DNA from 2 places in the Stutzerimonas sp. VN223-3 genome. Region 2 is predicted to be linked to the other one. Evidence: predicted binding sites of a transcription regulator. Region 2 holds the regulator's gene; the other holds the start of a gene.
The links. Region 2 encodes sigma-54, which starts transcription at its own class of promoters, with help from an activator protein. Its sites were predicted from a motif close to ANTGGCATNNANNTTGCTNT; they were not measured.

Region 1 (10,363 bases), on a different contig from region 2:
AGCGCTTAGCAAAGTTCCGGCAACGGTTGATTCGGGCGATCCGAAGAAGCCCCTGCTTGGCTTGTCCTTTCTGGAAAATCTTTCTGAAATGTCGATGTTGCGGCAGATCGGTCTGCTGGTCGGGCTGGCTGCAAGCGTCGCCATCGGCTTTGCCGTGGTGCTCTGGTCACAGCAGCCAGACTACCGTCCATTGCTGGGAAGCCTGGCCGGGATGGACGCCAATCAAGTGATGGAAACCCTCGCAGCCGCTGATATTACCTACACCGTCGAGCCGACCTCCGGCGCCTTGCTGGTCAAGGCCGACGATCTCGCCCGTGCGCGCTTGAAGCTCGCTGGCGCTGGCATTGCGCCGACCGACAGCAACATCGGCTTTGAGATTCTCGACAAAGAGCAGGGCCTCGGCACGAGCCAATTCATGGAGGCCACACGTTATCGGCGTGGCCTGGAAGGTGAATTGGGTCGCACCGTTTCCAGCCTCAATAACGTCAAGGCGGCCCGTGTGCACCTGGCGATTCCGAAGAGTTCAGTCTTCGTGCGCGACGAGCGCAAACCCAGCGCCTCGGTTCTGGTTGAGCTCTATCCGGGGCGCAACCTCGAGCCGAGCCAGGTGATGGCGATCATCAATTTGGTAGCCACGAGCGTGCCGGAGCTGAACAAATCGCAGATCACCGTGGTGGACCAGAAGGGCAATCTGCTATCTGACCAGCAACAGCTCTCCGAGCTGACCATGGCCGGCAAGCAATTCGATTACAGCCGTCGTATGGAAAGCCTCTACACCCAACGCATACACAACATCCTGCAGCCGGTGCTGGGCAATGGTCGCTACAAGGCCGAGGTCTCCGCCGACGTCGATTTCAGCGCGGTGGAATCTACCTCGGAAACCTTCAATCCGGACCAGCCTGCCCTGCGAAGTGAGCAGAGCGTCAGCGAGCAGCGCCAAAGCAGCCTCGGCCCGCAAGGCGTTCCGGGTGCACTGAGCAACCAGCCACCGGGCCCGGCGACGGCTCCGGAAAACGCGCTGGCGGGACAGGACGCTGCTGGTGCCGTCGCTCCCGGACAGCCGTTGCTGGATGCCAACGGGCAGCAGGTGATGGACCCGGCAACCGGCCAGCCGATGCTGGCGCCGTATCCGGCAGACAAACGCGAGCAATCGACCCGCAATTACGAGCTGGACCGCTCCATCAGTCACACCAAGCAGCAACAGGGTCGCCTGCGCCGCTTGTCGGTTGCCGTGGTACTCGACGACCAGGTGACGGTCTCAGCGGATGGGCAGACTACACGTGTACCGCTGACCGCTGAAGAACTGGCGCGCTTCACTCGCCTGGTGCAGAACGCCGTCGGTTTCGACGCCAGCCGTGGCGACAGCGTCAGCGTGATCAACGCGCCGTTCGCTGCCGATTCGCTGGACGAAACCTTCATCGATATCCCGTTCTACTCGCAGCCTTGGTTCTGGGACATCGTCAAACAGGTGCTCGGCGTGCTGTTCATCCTGGTGCTGGTGTTCGGCGTCTTGCGGCCAGTGCTGAATAACCTGACCAATGCTAGTAAGGGCAAGGAGCTTCAGCCTGTCGGTGGTGACGCCGAACTGGGCGGCATGGATGAAATGGACGGTTCGCTAGTCAATGATCGGGTCAGCCTGAGCGGGCCCCAGAGCATCATGCTACCGAGCCCGACCGAGGGATACGATGCGCAACTGAATGCCATCAAGAATCTGGTAGCTGAAGATCCGGGCCGGGTGGCTCAGGTCGTCAAAGAGTGGATCAACGCTGATGAGTGACGCTCGAATTCCCGTCAAGATGAACAAAGTCGACAAGGCCGCGATTCTGCTGCTGTCGCTGGGCGAGGCCGATGCGGCCCAAGTGCTGCGCCACCTCGGGCCAAAAGAGGTACAGAGAGTCGGCACGGCGATGGCACAGATGCGCAACATTCATCGCGAGCAAGTCGAGCGGGTGATGGGTGAATTCGTCGAGATCGTTGGCGACCAGACCAGCCTCGGCGTGGGCGCTGATGGCTACATTCGCAAGATGCTCACCCAGGCGCTGGGTGAGGACAAGGCGGGCGGTCTGATCGATCGCATCCTGCTGGGTGGCAACACCAGCGGCCTGGACAGCCTGAAATGGATGGAGCCGCGCGCGGTCGCCGATGTGATTCGCTACGAACACCCGCAGATCCAGGCGATTGTGGTGGCGTATCTCGATCCTGACCAGGCCGGTGAAGTGCTATCGCATTTCGATCACAAGGTGCGGCTCGACATCGTTTTGCGGGTGTCGTCGCTCAATACCGTACAACCGGCGGCGCTGAAGGAACTCAACCTGATCCTCGAGAAGCAGTTCTCCGGCAACGCCAACACCACCCGCGCGACGCTGGGCGGCGTCAAGCGGGCCGCGGACATCATGAACTTCCTCGATAGCTCGGTCGAAGGCCAACTGATGGACGCCATCCGCGACGTCGACGAAGACTTGTCGGTACAGATAGAAGACTTGATGTTCGTCTTCGACAACTTGGCGGATGTCGACGACCGGGGCATCCAGATACTGCTGCGCGAAGTATCCTCCGATGTGCTGGTGATGGCGCTCAAGGGTGCTGACGAAGGTATCAAGGAAAAAGTATTCAAGAATATGTCCAAGCGCGCTGGCGAGTTGCTGCGCGACGATTTGGAAGCCAAGGGGCCGGTGCGCATCAGCGAAGTCGAAAGTGCCCAGAAGGAAATTCTTACCATCGCCCGCCGTATGGCCGAAGCCGGAGAGATCGTTCTCGGCGGCAAGGGCGGCGAAGAAATGATCTAAGCGAGCCATAACCCTGATGTCCAAGGAAAACCCCAGCGACGTCATCCGCGCAAAGGATGTCAACGCCTTCAACCGCTGGGCCTTGCCGAGCTTCGACCCGCTAGGCGCGGAGCCGGAAGAGCTACAGACGGGCGACGATCCGGAGGAAGTTGAAGACCTGTCGCACAGCGAGGATGTTCCAGTCGAGGAAGTCAAACCGCTGACGCTCGACGAACTCGAAGCGATTCGTCAGGAAGCCTATAACGAAGGTTTCAGCACGGGCGAAAAAGATGGCTTTCACGCCGGCCAGCTCAAGGCCAGGCAGGAGGCCGACGCGGCGTTGGCGCCCAAGCTCGCCAGCTTGGAGCAAGTGATGACGCAATTGCTCGAGCCCATCGCTGATCAGGATCGCAACCTCGAACACGCCATGGTCACGCTGGTTAGCCAGTTGGCCCGCGAGGTGATTCAACGCGACCTGCTGGTCGACTCCAGCCAGATCCGTCAGGTTTTGCGCGATGCGTTGAAGCTGCTACCAATGGGTGCCAGCAACGTGCGAATCCATATCAACCCGCAGGATTTCGAACTGGTCAAGGCGCTGCGTGAGCGCCACGAAGAGACCTGGCGGATCGTCGAAGACAGCGAGCTGCTGCCGGGTGGTTGCCGAATAGAAACCGAACAGAGCCGTATCGACGCCAGCGTCGAAACGCGTCTGGGTCAGGCCATCAAGCAGCTGTTCGAACAACAGCGCGAAAACGCTACCAGCCCGCCCGAGGCTGATTTGCAGCTGGATCTGAGTTCGAATACGGAGCGGCCCGATGCGTCTTGAGCGCACCAGTTTTGCCAAGCGCTTCGAAACCTACGGCGAGGCGATCAAACTACCCAGCCAACCGATCCTCGAGGGTCGGTTGTTGCGTATGGTTGGCCTGACGCTGGAGGCTGAAGGCTTACGTGCTGCTGTCGGCAGCCGCTGCCTGGTGATCAACGAGGACAGCTATCACCCGACCCAGGTCGAAGCCGAGGTGATGGGATTTTCCAGCGGCAAGCTTTATCTGATGCCGGTTGGCAGTCTGGCCGGCATCGCGCCGGGTGCGCGTGTCGTGCCGCTTGCCAATACCGGTCGCCTGCCGATGGGTACCTCGATGCTCGGTCGGGTGCTCGATGGCGCCGGCAGGGCGCTGGATGGCAAGGGCGGTATGAAGGCCGAGGATTGGGTGCCGATGGATGGCCCGGTGATCAACCCGCTCAAGCGCCACCCCATCAGCGAACCGCTGGACGTTGGTATCCGCAGTATCAACGGCTTGCTGACGGTCGGTCGCGGTCAACGCCTCGGCTTGTTCGCCGGCACCGGCGTCGGCAAGAGCGTGCTGCTGGGCATGATGACCCGCTTCACGGAGGCGGACGTGATCGTTGTCGGGCTGATTGGCGAGCGTGGCCGCGAGGTCAAGGAATTCATCGAGAACATCTTAGGCGAGGAAAGTATCAAGCGCTCCGTGGTAGTGGCGTCGCCAGCTGACGATGCGCCGCTGATGCGGCTGCGCGCAGCCATGTACTGCACGCGCATCGCCGAATATTTCCGTGACAAGGGCAAGAACGTCCTGTTGCTGATGGATTCGCTGACCCGCTTTGCCCAGGCCCAGCGGGAAATCGCGCTGGCCATTGGCGAGCCGCCGGCGACCAAGGGTTATCCGCCTTCGGTATTTGCAAAGCTGCCGAGCCTGGTGGAGCGTGCTGGTAACGCCGAAGAGGGCGGTGGCTCGATCACCGCGTTCTATACCGTACTGTCCGAGGGCGACGACCAGCAGGACCCTATAGCCGATGCTGCGCGCGGCGTGCTCGATGGTCACATCGTGCTGTCGCGGCGCCTCGCTGAAGAGGGTCATTACCCGGCTATCGACATCGAGGCCTCCATCAGCCGGGTCATGCCGCAGGTGGTCAGTGCTGAGCATGTGCGCCATTCGCAGCGGTTCAAACAGCTGTGGTCACGCTACCAGCAGAGCCGCGATCTGATCAGCGTCGGTGCCTATGTGCCCGGCGGCGATCCCGAGACGGATTTGGCCATCGCGCGTCAGGCAGAGATGGTCCGCTATCTTCGACAGGGCTTGAACGAGGCCGAGTCCCTGGCCCAGAGCGAAGCAGCGTTGGCCAGCGTATTCAACCCCAGAGCGGCGAGCTAAGCCTTGTCGGCAAGTCGTGCAGCCCGTCTGGCGCCAGTGATCGACATGGCCGAGCGCGCCGAGCGCGATGCCGCGCGTCTGTTCGGTCAGGGTCAAACCCAGCTATCCCAGGCCGAAGCCAAACTGGGCGAATTGCGCCAGTATTTCAGCGATTACCAGCAGCAGTGGATGAGCCAGGGCAGCCAGGGCGTGTCCGGCCAATGGCTGGTGAACTACCAGCGATTCCTTTCGCAACTCGAATCGGCCATCGGGCAGCAGCAACGCAGCCTGGATTGGCACCGCAACAATCTCGACAAGCTGCGCGATCAGTGGCAACAGCGACGTGCGCGGCTGGACGGCCTGCGCAAACTGGTCGAGCGTTACCTGCAGGAAGCGAGAACGGCGGCCGACAAGCGCGAGCAAAAGCTGCTCGATGAATTTTCGCAGCGCCTTGCGGGCCGGCCGAAACAGGGCTGAACCTTGCTGCGCAGGGCTTTGAATGCTAAATCTTCATTAGCTTTAGCTTCTTTGTTACAGCACGGCTGGCATAGAAGCCGCAGACGCAGGCTGGACGAGGCGCCACCGGCGAATGCGCCAGCGCCTATCCAGCTAACACGACAGCCGTGGCGGCAGCCACGACCTCGTTTCGGATCAGGGAGTGCTACATGACCATCAGTTCACAGCTATCGGCAGATGGACAGGAGCTGACGATTACCATCCAGGGGCGCTTCGATTTCAATACCCATCAGGCCTTTCGCGATGCGTATCAGCGCGCTGGCAGCACCGCGCAGCGTTACGTGGTGGATCTTTGTGGCGCCACTTACCTCGACAGCTCCGCTCTTGGCATGTTGCTGCTGTTGCGCGATCACGGCGGCGGCGATAAGGCCGACATCCGCCTGATCAACTGCAATCCAGATGTACGCAAGGTCCTTGCGGTTTCCAATTTCGAACAATTGTTCGTGATCGCCTGAATGTCGGGTCGGCTTTCCATACTCATCGCCGAGGATGGCGTTGCCGACCGCATGCTGCTGGCAGCCATCATCAGTCGTCAGGGGCACCGGGTGACGACTGCCGAGAATGGCGCCGAAGCGGTAAAGCTGTTCGAGCGCGAGCGGCCACAGTTGGTGCTGATGGACGCGCTGATGCCGGTGATGGACGGTTTAGAGGCTGCGCGACAGATTAAGCGCCTGGCTGGCAATGAGTTGGTACCGATCATCTTTCTCACCTCGCTGACGGAGCATGAGGCGCTGGTGCGCTGCCTCGAAGCAGGCGGTGACGACTTCATCGCCAAGCCTTACAACCCAGTCATCCTCGAAGCAAAGATTCAGGCCATGTATCGCCTGCGCCGACTGCAGGCGACGGTGTTGGAGCAGCGCGATCTGATCGCACGCCGGAATCAGCAACTGCTCGACGAACAGCGCGCCGCCAAAGCCATTTTCGACAAGGTCGCCCACGCCGGTTGCCTCAATGCGCCGAACATCCGTTACCGCCAGTCCCCTCGCGCATTGTTCAACGGCGACTTGTTGCTGGCCGCGCAGGCGCCTGCCGAGCGAATGTTCGTGCTTTTGGGCGATTTCACCGGACACGGCTTGCCCGCTGCGATCGGTGCCATGCCGTTGGCCGAAACCTTTTACGGAATGACCGCCAAGGGCTATTCGAGCAATGACATCCTTCGCGAGATCAATGCCAAGCTGAAACTTATCCTGCCGGTAGAAATGTTCTGCTGTGCGGCACTGCTGGATATCAGCCTCAAACATGGCACGCTACGGGTATGGAATGGCGGATTGCCGGACGGATATCTGCTCAAGGCATCCAATGGAGAGCGGCTGCCACTGCCGTCCCGGCATCTGCCGCTTGGCGTGCTCGGTGCTTCGACCTTCGACGATGCCTTCGACACGTTGCCACTGGAAGTCGGTGATCGCTTGCTGCTGATGTCCGATGGCGTACTGGAAATCAGCAATATCGATGACGAGCTGTTTGGCGAGCAGCGTCTGCTGGCGGTGATGGATGCAAACAGCGAACCGGCTCTGCTGTTCGACGAAATCCAAGAGGCGCTGCACGCCTTTCACGGTCAAATACTTGACGACCTGAGCCTGGTCGAAGTGAGCATGACCGAAGAAATGGCGTCGACCGACATCCCACCGTTAGGCATATTCCCACTTGGCGCGCGCCAGTTACGGCCGATGGATTGGTCGGCGAGCTTCGAGCTCCGTCCCGCCAGCTTGCGCACATCGAACCCATTGCCACTGATGATGCAGTTGTTTCTGCAGATCCCGCCGTTGCGCCACCGCGCCGGCACCGTTTATACGGTGCTGACCGAGCTTTATGCCAATGCGCTGGAACATGGGGTGCTTTTACTCGACTCGTCTTTGAAGTGCGATGCCGAGGGTTTCGCCAAATATTACCGTGAGCGTCAGCGGCGGCTGGACGAGTTGACGGAAGGCTGTGTGTCGATCGATCTGGACATTAAATCCGAAGGGGCCAAAGGCTATTTGCGTATCGGGGTGCGTGACAGCGGGCCGGGGTTCGATGTGCAGCAGGCGTTAAGCAAGCAGTACTGCGCTGAATGTCTAGGAGGTAGGGGGTTGCGGATGATTCGCCAACTGAGTGAGCACTTCCATTGGCAGCCGGACGGCAAGGGCATGAGCGTGGAGTTCCACTGGGGCGGTCATGCATAATTCAACGCTTTGCAGCCAGGAGCACAACTGTGGTCGATCATCTCGACAGTAGCGTGCTGGCGACCCTTCAGGAAGTGATGGAAGCGGAGTATCCGGTGCTGCTGGACACCTTTCTGGTCGACTCGGAAGAAAGGCTGCGCCTGTTGCAGAACGCCTGCCAGGGAGGCGAGGCGGAAAGCCTTCGCCAAGCCGCGCACAGCTTCAAGGGGAGCTGCAGCAACATGGGCGCAGCCTTGCTGGCGGAACTTTGTCGCGAACTGGAAGAGTTCGCAAGACGTGAACAGCTTGGCGATGCGCCTGAGCTGATCGAGCGCATCGAGCGTGAGTTCGCCATTGTGCGCATTCTCTATCGTGCCGAACGCCAGCGTTTTGGCGGGCTTGCCTGATTTTTTTGCGTTCTTCGTCGCACTCGCATCATCTCCATCAAGCCCATCGTGGTGGGCAAGAACAGATGGGTAGCGCCGCTGGCCTGGACTTTGCTTTAGAAAACGCACGTCATCAATCTCAGCGGAAAGACCCATGGCCGTTTCCCCCGATCTGTTGCTCAATATCAAGACGCCTACGGCTGCCGCCAAGGCTGCGAGCGCGTCCCCCAAACCAGCCCCACAAGCCAGCCGGGACGAGCCTTCCAGCTTCGCGAACGTTTACGCGAAAGAGCGCCAGGCCAAACCGGCCGAGCGCTCGGACGCTGCGGCAAAGCCTGCCCGTGACAAGCCGGTGAACGAGAAGCCAAGTCAGGAAACTGCCGAGGCGGGCGGCACCCAAAAGCCGGATACGGCCGAGGCCGGCAACGAATTGCCTGGTGACGAGGTGGCGGCTGATGACGCCGCGCAAAGCGACGAAGCGGAGCTGGACCCGCTATTGCTGCTGGGCATGGGCGGGCAGGGTGAAGTCACTGACGATCCGCTGGCCGCGCAGCCGCCGACCGGCGGCGAGTTCCTGGCTGGCTTGGCTCAGGCACAGGCAACCGCGATAAATGCTGAGGGCGAGGGCGAGGAGGCATTGGTCGGCCAACGCGCGTTGCTCGAGACTCAGTCTGCGACGCAGAAGCTTCCGCTCTCGGACCTCGTTATGCAGGATGGAGCGTCAGCGGATGCGCAGGACGTGCTCCCGGCGAGCCTGCTGGCAGGCGAGGAGTTTTCCGAAGATCTCGACAAGCTCTCGCTGGAAGAGGGTTTCGGTGAGTTGCTCGACAAGCTGGACGCGCCGAAGGAGAGCCGCACAAGCGCAGCCGATGCCGCAGCCAACCGGCTCAATCCGCTGACCCAGGCGATCACCCAGCAGAACCAGGCCCAGCAGGCACAGCGGTCGACGCTCGTACCCGGACAGCCAGTGCAAATTCAGCAATCGGGCTGGACCGAGGCGGTGGTCGATCGGGTGATGTGGTTGTCGAGTCAGAACCTCAAATCCGCCGAGATACAGCTCGACCCGGCCGAATTGGGCCGCATGGAAGTTCGCATCGACATGAACAAGGACCAGACCCAGGTGACTTTCCTCAGCCCTCATGCGGGTGTCCGCGATGCGCTGGAAGGACAGATGCAGCGATTGCGCGACATGTTCGCGCAACAGGGAATGACCATGGACGTGAACGTTTCGGACCAGTCCCTCTCGCGCGGTTGGCAGGGTGAAGGGGGCGGCGAGTCGCGCGGCAAGAGTGCTGCGACCGGCGGGCTGGCTGGCGGGGACGATGAATTCACTCACGGCACCATGGAGATCAGCAGCAGCCGTATCAGCGGTGATCGCGGGCTCGTGGATTACTACGCCTGACAATCGTTTTTGCCGACAACCGAAAACCGGGCTAGACGCCCGGTTTTCTTGTTTTCGTCGACTGACTATTCGTCAGAAATCAGCCGGGGCGTCCGGCAATCGTTTACGGCGCCCCTTGCCTGGTCGATACTTTGGCACAGCAGTTGCTCGTAACGCTTTGATGCGAGTGAAATCACGCGTGATGACGGATATTTGGCATGGCTAAGAAACAGGGACCTCCAGATGTAGCGAATCCTGGCGCTGCAGCTCCGGATGGCAAAGGCAAGCTCAAGCTGATTATCCTGATCGTGCTTGGCCTGTTGCTGGCGGTCGGGGTGTCGGTGGGCAGTACCATTTACTTCATGAGCCGGGGCGACACTGAACAACAATCGGACGAGTCCGCTGATACTCAGGCGGCACCACAGCACCAGGCGGCGATCTATGAAGTATTGGCGCCGGCGTTCATCGTCAACTTCAGTAATACCGGTGGCCGGCAGCGTTACATGCAGGTCAGCGTGGCGCTGATGTCCCGCGATCAGGCGGCGCTCGATGCGCTGAAGGAACACATGCCGCTGTTGCGCAATCAACTGGTCATGCTGTTTTCCAGTCAGGAGTTCGCCACCCTGGCCACGCCGGTAGGACAGGAGATGCTGCGGCAGAAGGCCACTGCCAGCGTTCAGGAGCTGGCGCAGAAGGAAATCGGCAAGCTTGCCATCGAGCAAGTGCTGTTCACCAACTTCGTATTGCAATAGGGGTCGCTGTAGATGGCTGTTCAAGACCTGCTCTCGCAAGACGAGATCGATGCGCTTTTGCACGGTGTGGACGATGGTCTGGTCGATACCGAGAGCGATGCCGAACCGGGCAGCATCAAAAGTTACGACCTGACCAGCCAGGACCGCATCGTCCGTGGGCGCATGCCTACGCTGGAAATGGTCAATGAGCGTTTCGCCCGTTACACCCGCATCAGCATGTTCAATCTGCTACGTCGCTCGGCAGATGTGTCGGTGGGTGGCGTGCAGGT
Region 2 (10,363 bases):
AGGCAGGATGCTCCTGCTATCCAACGTAAGAGGCCAGCATGAGCTGCGTTAAGACCCTCCCCTTTTTGTTCGGCTTGAGCATTTTTCTGTTCGGCTCGAACGCCCATGCGCTTCCCGAAGACCGTAACCAGCCGATCCGCGTCCAGGCCGACACCGCGGAGCTGGACGATCGACAGGGCGTTGCCGTATATCGCGGCGATGTGGTCATTACCCAGGGCACCATGAAGATCACCGGCGACACCGTCACGATCACCCAAAACGAGAATGGCGATGTCGAGGTTTTCACCTCCATTGGCAAACCCGCGTACTACGAGCAGAAGCCGGCGGTGGACAAGGAAATCGTCAAGGCGTATGGACTGACCATCCAATATTTCGCAGCTAACGAGCGCATCGTCCTGATCGATCAGGCGAAAGTCGTCCAGGAAGGCAACACCTTCGAAGGCGAGAAGATTGTCTATGACACCCAGCGCCAGATCGTCAACGCCGGCCGAGCCACCAATACCGACGTAACCACCCCGCGCCCTCGCGTGGACATGGTCATCCAGCCGCGCAGCAAAGACCAGCCGGCAGCGGAGCAGACCGAGTAATGGCGATTCTCAAAGCCCAGCATTTGGCAAAAAGCTACAAGAGCCGTCAGGTCGTGCGTGATGTAAGCCTGTCCATCGAGAGCGGTCAGATTGTCGGTTTGCTTGGGCCGAACGGCGCCGGCAAGACCACCTGCTTCTATATGATCGTCGGGCTGGTAAAAGCCGATCAGGGACGCGTGTTGATCGATGAACAGGATGTCACCCACCTGCCCATGCATGGCCGCGCCCGCGCCGGTATCGGCTATCTTCCACAGGAAGCGTCGATTTTTCGCAAGCTATCGGTGTCCGACAACATCATGGCGATTCTCGAAACCCGCAAGGATCTGGATCGCAGCGGTCGCCAGCAGGCGCTGGAAAGCCTACTGCAGGAGTTCCACATCAACCACATCCGTGACAGTCTCGGCATGAGCCTGTCCGGAGGCGAGCGGCGTCGCGTCGAGATTGCCCGTGCACTCGCCACCGCCCCTAAATTCATCCTTCTCGACGAGCCCTTTGCCGGTGTCGACCCGATCTCGGTCGGCGACATCAAGCAGATCATCCATCACCTGAAGGCCAAGGGCATCGGCGTACTCATCACCGATCACAACGTGCGCGAAACGCTGGACATCTGCGAAACCGCTTACATCGTCAACGATGGCCAGCTGATCGCGGAAGGTGACGCGGAGGCGATCCTGGCCAACCAACTGGTCAAGGAAGTCTACCTCGGACACGAATTCCGTCTCTGAAACCGATTTTTCCGCTCACACCGTCGCCCGGGACTAGGCAAAGGCTTCATTCGCAGGCATATAATTTGCTTACATCGGGCGTGCACAGCGCCAGCGAAATCGGAACAGGCGCGGTTGCGCCGGCAAATAAGGTTCGAAGTCCTCTGCCATGAAACCATCGCTAGTCCTGAAGATGGGCCAGCAGCTGACGATGACACCGCAGCTGCAACAAGCCATACGATTGCTCCAGTTATCCACGCTCGATCTCCAACAGGAGATACAAGAGGCGCTGGACTCCAACCCCATGCTCGAGCGCGAAGAGGACGGAGACGACTTCGACAACTCCGATCCGATGGCCGAGTCGGTCGAGAAGAAACCCGAGAGCAGCACCTCGACCGAGCAGGACACGCCTGACAATCATCACGAAGAACCCGTCAATACGGTGGAAAACCTTGAAGAAGGCGATTGGGGTGATCGCATTCCTGATGAACTTCCGGTCGACACCGCGTGGGAAGACATCTACCAGACCAGCGCCAGCAGCCTGCCCAGCAGTGACGACGACGAGTGGGACTTCACCACCCGCACCTCCGCCGGCGAAAGCCTACAAAGTCATCTGCTCTGGCAGCTCAATCTTGCGCCAATGAGCGACACCGACCGCCTCATCGCCGTAACCCTGATCGATTGCATTAACCCACAGGGCTACCTCGACGAAACCCTTGAGGAGGTACTCGAGTCGTTCGACCCCGAGCTGGAAATCGAACTCGATGAAATCGAGGTCGTGCTGCGCCGAATCCAGCAGTTCGAGCCCGCCGGCATCGGCGCGCGCGACTTGCGCGAATGCCTGCTGCTGCAATTGCGCCAGCTACCCGAGCGAACGCCTTGGCTGAGGGAAGCGGTACGCCTCGTGAGTGATCATCTGGAGACACTCGGCAGCCGTGACTATAACCTTCTGATGCGCCGTATGAAGCTCAAGGAGGATGAGCTGCGCCAGGTGGTGGACCTGATCCAGACGCTTAACCCCCGCCCCGGCTCACAGATCGAAGCGAGCGAACCGGAATACGTCGTGCCAGACGTAATCGTGCGCAAGCACAACGATCGCTGGCTGGTGGAATTGAACCAGGATGCGATGCCGCGCCTGCGGGTGAATGCTCAGTACGCCGGCTTCGTCAAACGCGCCGACTCCAGCGCCGACAACACCTTCATGCGTAACCAGTTGCAGGAAGCACGCTGGTTCATCAAGAGCCTGCTCAGCCGCAACGAGACGCTGATGAAGGTCGCCACGCAGATCGTGGAACATCAGCGCGGCTTCCTTGATCACGGCGATGAAGCCATGAAACCGCTGGTGCTGCATGACATCGCCGAAGCGGTAGGCATGCATGAATCGACGATTTCACGCGTCACGACACAGAAGTTCATGCATACCCCTCGTGGAATCTACGAGCTGAAATATTTCTTCTCAAGCCACGTCAGCACGGCCGAAGGCGGCGAATGCTCATCCACCGCCATCCGCGCGATCATCAAGAAGCTGGTGGCGGCGGAAAACCTGAAAAAGCCATTGAGCGATAGCAAGATCGCTGGTTTACTGGAGGCACAGGGTATTCAAGTTGCACGCCGCACCGTCGCGAAGTACCGCGAATCATTAGGTATCGCGCCGTCCAGCGAGCGTAAGCGGTTGTTGTAATGCCAGGCGACCTGGTCGATCTCTTCCGGTGGCGGGCGCGCAGCCTGTCAATTCGCACGTGGCAAAAGGAGATGCAGTATGCAAGTCAACATCACTGGCCTTCACCTGGAAATCACAGAAGCCCTGCGTGACTACGTCGAGGAGAAATTCGAGCGACTGGAAAGACATTTCGATCGCATCATTGCCGTTCAGGTGATTCTGCAGGTCGAGAAGCTCAGGCAGAAAGCCGAAGCCACGCTGCACGTTGCCGGTCGCGAAGTCGTCGCCAACGCAGAACATGAAGACATGTACGCTTCCATAGACCTGCTTGCCGACAAGCTCGACCGGCAGCTCATCAAGCACAAAGAAAAACAGCTCGACCATAACCAGGGTGCTCTCGCTCGCTGACCCATCATGATCCGAATCGAAAATATCCTGACCCCCGGACGTTCCTTGGTGAACGTACCGGGTGGCAGTAAGAAACGCGTCCTGGAACAGATCGCCAAAGTAATTGGCCAAGACCTGCCAGACCTTGATCCTCAGACCATCTTCGAAAGCCTCATTGCCCGCGAAAAGCTCGGCTCTACCGGCTTCGGCAACGGTATCGCCATCCCGCATTGCCGCATGCCCGGCTGCGTGTCGCCGCTCAGCGCGGTGCTACGGCTCGACGCACCGGTTGACTTCGACGCCATCGACGGCGCGCCGGTCGATTTGCTTTTCGTACTGCTGGTACCGGCAGCGGCGACGGACGAACACCTCGAACTGCTTCGTCAGATCGCCAGCATGCTGGACCGTGAGGAAGTGCGTGAGCGCCTGCGCAGAGCCACCACCGGGCAGGACCTGTATCAGACCGTCGTCGATATTCAGAGCGGTAATTAGCGCAACGGCATGGCTGTTCGCCCCGCGTAAAGTGAGGAAAGAGACGTGTCCGTAACCTGCCAATTCTCAACCCAGCAGCGCATGCAGCATGGTTCGCGTGTTCGAGCCCGCCCCCTGACAAACCTCGCTCCGCAATGCGCCTGATCATCGTCAGTGGCCGTTCCGGGTCAGGCAAGAGCACGGCACTCAATGTGCTCGAGGACAACGGCTTTTATTGCATCGACAACCTTCCCGCCGGGCTTCTGCCAGAGCTGGCGGAGCGAGCATTGCTGCACACCGAACTGCTACACCCGCAGGTCGCTGTCTCCATAGATGCACGCAACCTGCCAAGTCAGCTGAAGCGCTTTCCCGAGCTGCTTGACGAGGTTCGTGCTCGGCACATTCAGTGCGACGTGCTGTATCTAGATGCGGCGGACGAGACGTTGCTCAAGCGCTTCTCGGAAACTCGGCGGCGGCACCCGCTGACGAATGAAAACCGCTCATTGGCCGAGGCCATCCATGACGAGGAGCTATTGCTCGCTCCGATCATCGACCATGCCGACCTGACGCTCGATACGACAAACCTCAACCTCTACCAACTGCGAGATACGCTGAAACTGCGTCTGCTGAACAAGCCTGAACCGGGGACCGCGTTCCTCTTCGAGTCCTTTGGCTTTAAACGCGGCATGCCGGTGGATGCCGACCTGGTATTCGATGTGCGTTGCCTACCTAATCCGTACTGGAAAGCCGAATTACGAGATTTTTCCGGACTGGATCAGCCCGTCGTCGACTACCTCGCCATGCAGACCGATGTTGAAGAGATGTTCCAGGACATCTTTGTCTATCTGAACAAATGGCTGCCGCGGTTCGCCGCCAGCAATCGCGCCTATGTCACCGTTGCCATCGGCTGTACCGGCGGGCACCACCGTTCGGTCTATCTGGCGGAGCGACTCGGCCAGGCACTGCGCGAGCCCCTGAAGAACGTTCAGGTGCGCCACCGAGACCTGGCTTAGGAATCCACATGCCGTCTTGCGAAATCACCATCATCAACAAACTGGGCCTGCACGCCCGTGCGGCAGCCAAGTTCGTTGGCGTTGCCAACCAGTTTCCCTGCAATGTCCGCGTCGGGCGCTGCCCGGCCAGCCTGATCGACGGCAAGAGCATCATGGCGGTGATGATGCTCGCCGCGAGCAAAGGCACTACCCTCCATCTGCACGCCGACGGCGAACAAGAACAGGAGGCGATCGATGCGCTGATCGCACTGATCGAAGACTATTTTGAGGAAGGGGAATAAAGCAGCTGCAAGATAATCAGTATGCAGGCGAGCGCCGAGAGACAGTAAAGCGCTTACGCTTCCACTTGTTGCCAGCAGCTTGAAACCTGCTGCCGCTACTGCCCCGCCACCTTCATTCGCTCGATCAGCACCGAGCCGGCGTGAATGCTACTGCGTGTCTCGACATCGCAGCCCACCGCGACGATCTGCCGGAACATATCGCGCAGGTTGCCAGCAATCGTAACTTCCTGGACCGGGAACTGGATCTCGCCGTTTTCCACCCAGAACCCGCCAGCACCGCGCGAATAGTCGCCGGTAACCAGATTCAAGCCCTGCCCCATCAATTCGGTAACCAGCAGCCCGCGGCCCATGCGACGGATCAGTGCCGCCTGGTCCTCATCACCGTGGGATACGAAGAGGTTATGCACCCCGCCAGCATTGGCCGTGCTTGGCATCCCGAGCTTGCGCCCGGAGTAGGTACCCAACACATAGGACAAGAGCTTGCCGTTCTCAACGAACGGCTTGGCGTAGGTCGCCAAACCATCGCCGTCATAAGCCGAACTGGCCAGCCCGCGCCGCAGGTGCGGGCGCTCGTCTAAGGTCAGCCACTCGGGGAACAGCGTTTGCCCCAGCGAGCCTTCTAGGTAAGACGCCTTGCGATAAAGATTGCCACCGGAAATCGCCGCGAGAAAATGGCCGAACAGACCAGTCGCCAGCTCCGACGAAAACAATACCGGGACATCACACGTCGGCACGGGGCGGGCGCCGAGGCGGCGAACGGCACGTTCTGCGGCACGTCGACCGATCGACTCGGGACCGGCCAGATCACTGGCGATGCGGCTGACATCGTAATGATAGTCGCGCTGCATCTGCCCCTCGGCCTCGGCGATCATCACGCAACTCAGGCTGTGGCGAGTGCTGCAGTAGGCACCAATGAAACCGTTGCTATTGCCATAGCCGCGGCATCCCTGATGAGTGCTAAGGCTGGTGCCATCGGCATTGAGGATACGGCTGTCGGTTGCGAACGCTGCCGCCTCACAACGGAGTGCCAGCTCGACAGCCTCATCAGGGGAGATATCCCAAGGATGATAAAGATCCAGATTCGGTGTGTCTTTCGCCATCAGAGCCGGATCGGCGAGCCCGGCGAATTCATCCTCCGAAGCATGCTTGGCGATCGCCAGCGCCGCCGCCACGGTTTCGCGAATCGCCTCGTCGCCGCCGCCCGTGGTGCTCGCCGATCCTTTACGTTGCCCGACGTACAGCGTAATGCCGAAACCTTGATCACGATTGAACTCGACCGTCTCCACTTCCCGCTGGCGAACCGTGGTGGACAGGCCTTGCTCCATCGAGACGGATACTTCGCAAGCGCTGGCGCCCTGCCGGCTGGCCTCTTCGATGATGCGTGCGACCTTTTCGCGTAATCCGGGCAACGCGTGCGGACCGATCCCCTCTACTTCACTCATAAAACACTCCAAACCACAGATTCGATCAATCGCAGCCAGCGAGGCGCAGCTGAGCTGCATAGCAAGGCTGCTGTTATCATGGCGGCATTTCCTACTGGACCAGCCCCATGTCTGATATTTCCGATCTCGACGACTTCGAGGAAAAAAGCAAAACCCAGGTCAAGCGAGAGCTGCATGCACTTCAGGACCTCGGTGAGCGCCTCACCACTTTCAAATCCGACGTGCTTGATCGCCTCCCGCTCACCGACGCCTTACGCAAGGCGTTGGCCGATGCGCCGAAGCACACAGCGAATATCGCGCGCAAACGCCACCTGCAATACATCGGCAAACTGATGCGCGACCAGGATATCGAAGGCATCCTGGCGCTGGTCGACCAACTCGACGCGTCCACCCGCCAGTACAACGAACGCTTCCATGCATTGGAACGTTGGCGCGACCGCCTGATCGCCGGTAACGACGAAACCCTCGAAGCCTTCGTTACCGAATATCCCGACACTGACCGCCAGCAGCTGCGCAGCCTGATCCGCCATGCCCAGCACGAAGCTGCGCGGAACAAGCCGCCAGCTGCCAGCCGCAAAATTTTCAAATACATCCGCGGACTGGACGAGACACAGCGCGGGCTGCGCTGAAAAAGAGCTGCCCGCAACGTGCTCGCTGCGATTGGTCCGCAATTCGTGTCGCGTCGGATGGCTGCTTTGCGCTTGTCATAGCTCTCAGGCTCCGGTACCACCAACGGTAATACCATCGATTTTCAAGGTCGGCTGACCCACGCCGACCGGTACGGACTGACCATCCTTACCGCAGGTGCCGACACCACTGTCCAACGCCAAGTCGGTCCCGACCATTGAAACCTTGTTCATCACGTCCGGCCCATTGCCGATCAGCGTAGCGCCCTTGACCGGCGCGGTAATTTTGCCGTCCTCGATCAGATAGGCTTCGCTGGTGGAGAACACGAACTTGCCGCTGGTGATGTCTACTTGTCCGCCGCCGAGGCTGGCGCAGTAGATACCCTTCTTCACCGAACGAATGATTTCTTCCGGGTCGCTTTCACCCGCCAGCATGTAAGTGTTGGTCATCCGCGGCATCGGTAGATGAGCATAGGATTCACGCCGACCGTTGCCGGTTGGCGCAACGCCCATCAAGCGCGCGTTGAGCTTGTCCTGAATATAACCCTTGAGTATTCCGTTCTCGATCAGCGTGGTGCACTGAGTGGGTGTGCCTTCATCGTCGACGCTCAGCGAACCGCGGCGATCGGCCAGCGTGCCGTCATCGACGATGGTGCACAGCTTCGAAGCGACCTGCTGACCGATACGGCCACTGTAAGCCGAGCTGCCCTTGCGATTGAAGTCACCCTCCAGGCCATGGCCGACCGCCTCGTGCAGTAACACGCCGGACCAGCCCGGACCAAGCACCACCGGTAGCGTGCCGGCCGGGGCCGCCACCGCTTCGAGGTTCACCAGCGCCTGTCGCAGCGCCTCACGGGCATAGCCCATTGCACGATCTTCGCTGAAAAAGTAATCGTAACCGGTACGTCCACCGCCGCCCTGTCCGCCACGCTCGCGACGTCCGTTCTGCTCGACGATTACGCTCACGTTGAAACGCACCAGCGGGCGTATGTCGGCAGCCATGACTCCGTCCAGCCCCGCCACCAGAATGTGCTCCCAGACACCCGCCAGACTTACCGTGACCTGCTTGATTCGCGGATCCAGCGCTCGCGTAGCGACGTCGATACGCTTGAGCAGCTCGACCTTCTCTGCACGACCGAGCCCATCCAGTGGATTCTCTGGGCTATACAGCGGGGCAAAAGCGGCCTTCGAAAGCACCTCGACACGACCCTGCTGGCCGCCACGGGCGATTGAGCGGGCAGCCTCGGCTGCCTGACGCAACGCATCGGCGGTGATCGCATTGCTATAGGCGAAGCCCGTCTTCTCGCCGGACAACGCGCGTACGCCAACGCCCTGCTCCAGGTGGAAGCTGCCTTCCTTGACGATGCCGTCCTCCAGCACCCAGGACTCGGTGACCTGATCCTGGAAATACAAATCCGCCGCGTCGATGCCAGGGCCGGCCAGCTCGCCGAGCAAACCCGGCAGATCATCGATACCCAGTCCGCCCGGCGTCAGGAGGCGCTCGGTGACAGGTAACAGCAGTTCACTCATATCTACTCCAAAATGCGCGATGCAATACGGGGCGTGGTGAAACGGCGGTGGCTCAGTAGCGGCATACGCTGGCGCATCGCATTCTGCTCGGCCGTTTCCCGAGCAGCGGTGAGTGCGGCTTCGCCTGTCGCCTGCTCGTTCAGCACGCGCCCCCAAAAATCAACGATAGACGAATGCCCGTGGGTCAATCGTCCGCCAGAGTGCTCTCCACCCTGCGCTGCGGCCAGCATATAGCATTGCGTCTCGATGGCCCGCGTGCGTATCAACATCTCCCAGTGCGCCTGGCCGGTCACACTAGTGAACGCTGAGGGAGCACTGATCAATTCAGCCCCGGCCTGACGTAAAGCCAGGTACAGCTCCGCGAACCGAAGGTCATAACAGACGCTCATGCCCAAGCGCCCCACCGGTGTATCGACGACGACCAACCGCTCGCCAGCGGCGTAATCATCTGACTCACGGTAACGTCCACGCGCATCGCTCACTTCGGCGTCGAACAGGTGCAGCTTGTCGTAACGCGCGACGCGCTGGCCCTGGTCATCGACCAGTAGCGAGCAGGCCCGGACCTTCGCTTGCGGCTGATCATCCGGAGGCAGCGGCAGCGTGCCGGCCACTATCCACAACCTGAGGTCGCATGCGACCTGTTTCAACCACGGCAGTATCGGCCCGGCACCCTCGGCTTCGGCCCGGCCGACCGCCGGTAGATCACTTCGCCCCATGGCGGCGAAGTTCTCCGGCAAAACCGCTAGCCGCGCGCCAGAGGCAGCAGCCTGCTCCAGCAGCCGTCGGGCGGTGGCAAGGTTCGCCTGTATATCGGCCTGACTGGCCATCTGGATCACGGCTAGTGTCATGCATGGATACCGTAGGCGGCGCAGAGCCGCATGTTTTAAAGGAGCGCTCAGTTGGGCTTTTCGAAGGGTTTGTCGAACGTGATCTTAGGCGCTCGCCACGGCCCTTCTACGTTGTACTGAACGGTGGCGAAACGTGCGACCTTATCACCCAGCAACTTGTCGACGACGAACAACGCGCCACCGATAGCCGGCGCGCCAACAATCAGCGCGGCCAGCGGCAGGTTATTGCTGACCGGTAGTGTGACCAGCAGCTTGGCGTCGATCTGATCGTTGACCATATCGATCCGGCCGTCCAGCTCCAGATTGCTAGAGGGTCCGGTGACCGTCAGCGGCTGCGACGTGACGTAAACCCCGTCGGTAGCGACCAATTCGCCCTTGATTCGATCGTAGCTCAGACCTTTGCTGAACAAATCGGAGAAATCCAGCCGCAGCCGTCGCCCGATGGACGCGAAGTTGAGTAGACCGAAGACTCGCAACGCCTGAGCGCTACCGTCAACCTCGCGCAACTGGCCGTTACGTAGGCTGCCGTCGAGTCGACCAGACAGCCGCTGCAAACTGAAAGATGCAGGTGATCCGGGCCAGTTGCCGTCCACATCGAGGTGAAAGGATTCGCTGGTGGTGGAGGGTGCAAACCCCCAGGCTAAAAGCACATCGGCCAGATCGGTGCCCTCCATCCGGCCTTTGTACCAGCTCTGCGAGCCTCTCCAACCACCGTTACCGCCGATCTTGAGCCCCTTCAAGTTCAGGTTTAGTTCTGAGAATTCGACACCATTTTCTTTCGGCCGCATCTTCAACGCCCAGGCACCCAGCGGCT

Region 1: the regulator sigma-54 is predicted to act here: its motif matches at 8,060-8,079, upstream of D7241_RS03670 (flagellar hook-length control protein FliK).

Annotation. Positions count from the first base shown of each region.
Region 1 is NZ_RBEC01000001.1:786,098-796,460, forward strand. Features, by position in the region: gene fliF (flagellar basal-body MS-ring/collar protein FliF) at 1-1,777, shown strand, start outside; gene fliG (flagellar motor switch protein FliG) at 1,770-2,786, shown strand; gene fliH (flagellar assembly protein FliH) at 2,803-3,591, shown strand; gene fliI (flagellar protein export ATPase FliI) at 3,581-4,939, shown strand; gene fliJ (flagellar export protein FliJ) at 4,943-5,395, shown strand; gene D7241_RS03655 (STAS domain-containing protein) at 5,584-5,889, shown strand; gene D7241_RS03660 (SpoIIE family protein phosphatase) at 5,890-7,596, shown strand; gene D7241_RS03665 (Hpt domain-containing protein) at 7,674-7,982, shown strand; gene D7241_RS03670 (flagellar hook-length control protein FliK) at 8,116-9,363, shown strand; gene fliL (flagellar basal body-associated protein FliL) at 9,561-10,094, shown strand; gene fliM (flagellar motor switch protein FliM) at 10,107-10,363, shown strand, end outside.
Region 2 is NZ_RBEC01000002.1:1,436,119-1,446,481, reverse strand. Features, by position in the region: gene lptC (LPS export ABC transporter periplasmic protein LptC) at 1-52, shown strand, start outside; gene lptA (lipopolysaccharide transport periplasmic protein LptA) at 39-587, shown strand; gene lptB (LPS export ABC transporter ATP-binding protein) at 587-1,312, shown strand; gene D7241_RS15300 (RNA polymerase factor sigma-54) at 1,461-2,972, shown strand; gene hpf (ribosome hibernation-promoting factor, HPF/YfiA family) at 3,051-3,359, shown strand; gene ptsN (PTS IIA-like nitrogen regulatory protein PtsN) at 3,366-3,830, shown strand; gene rapZ (RNase adapter RapZ) at 3,965-4,822, shown strand; gene D7241_RS15280 (HPr family phosphocarrier protein) at 4,831-5,103, shown strand; gene pmbA (metalloprotease PmbA) at 5,199-6,545, opposite strand; gene yjgA (ribosome biogenesis factor YjgA) at 6,653-7,174, shown strand; gene tldD (metalloprotease TldD) at 7,259-8,701, opposite strand; gene D7241_RS15260 (carbon-nitrogen hydrolase family protein) at 8,704-9,549, opposite strand; gene D7241_RS15255 (YhdP family protein) at 9,597-10,363, opposite strand, start outside.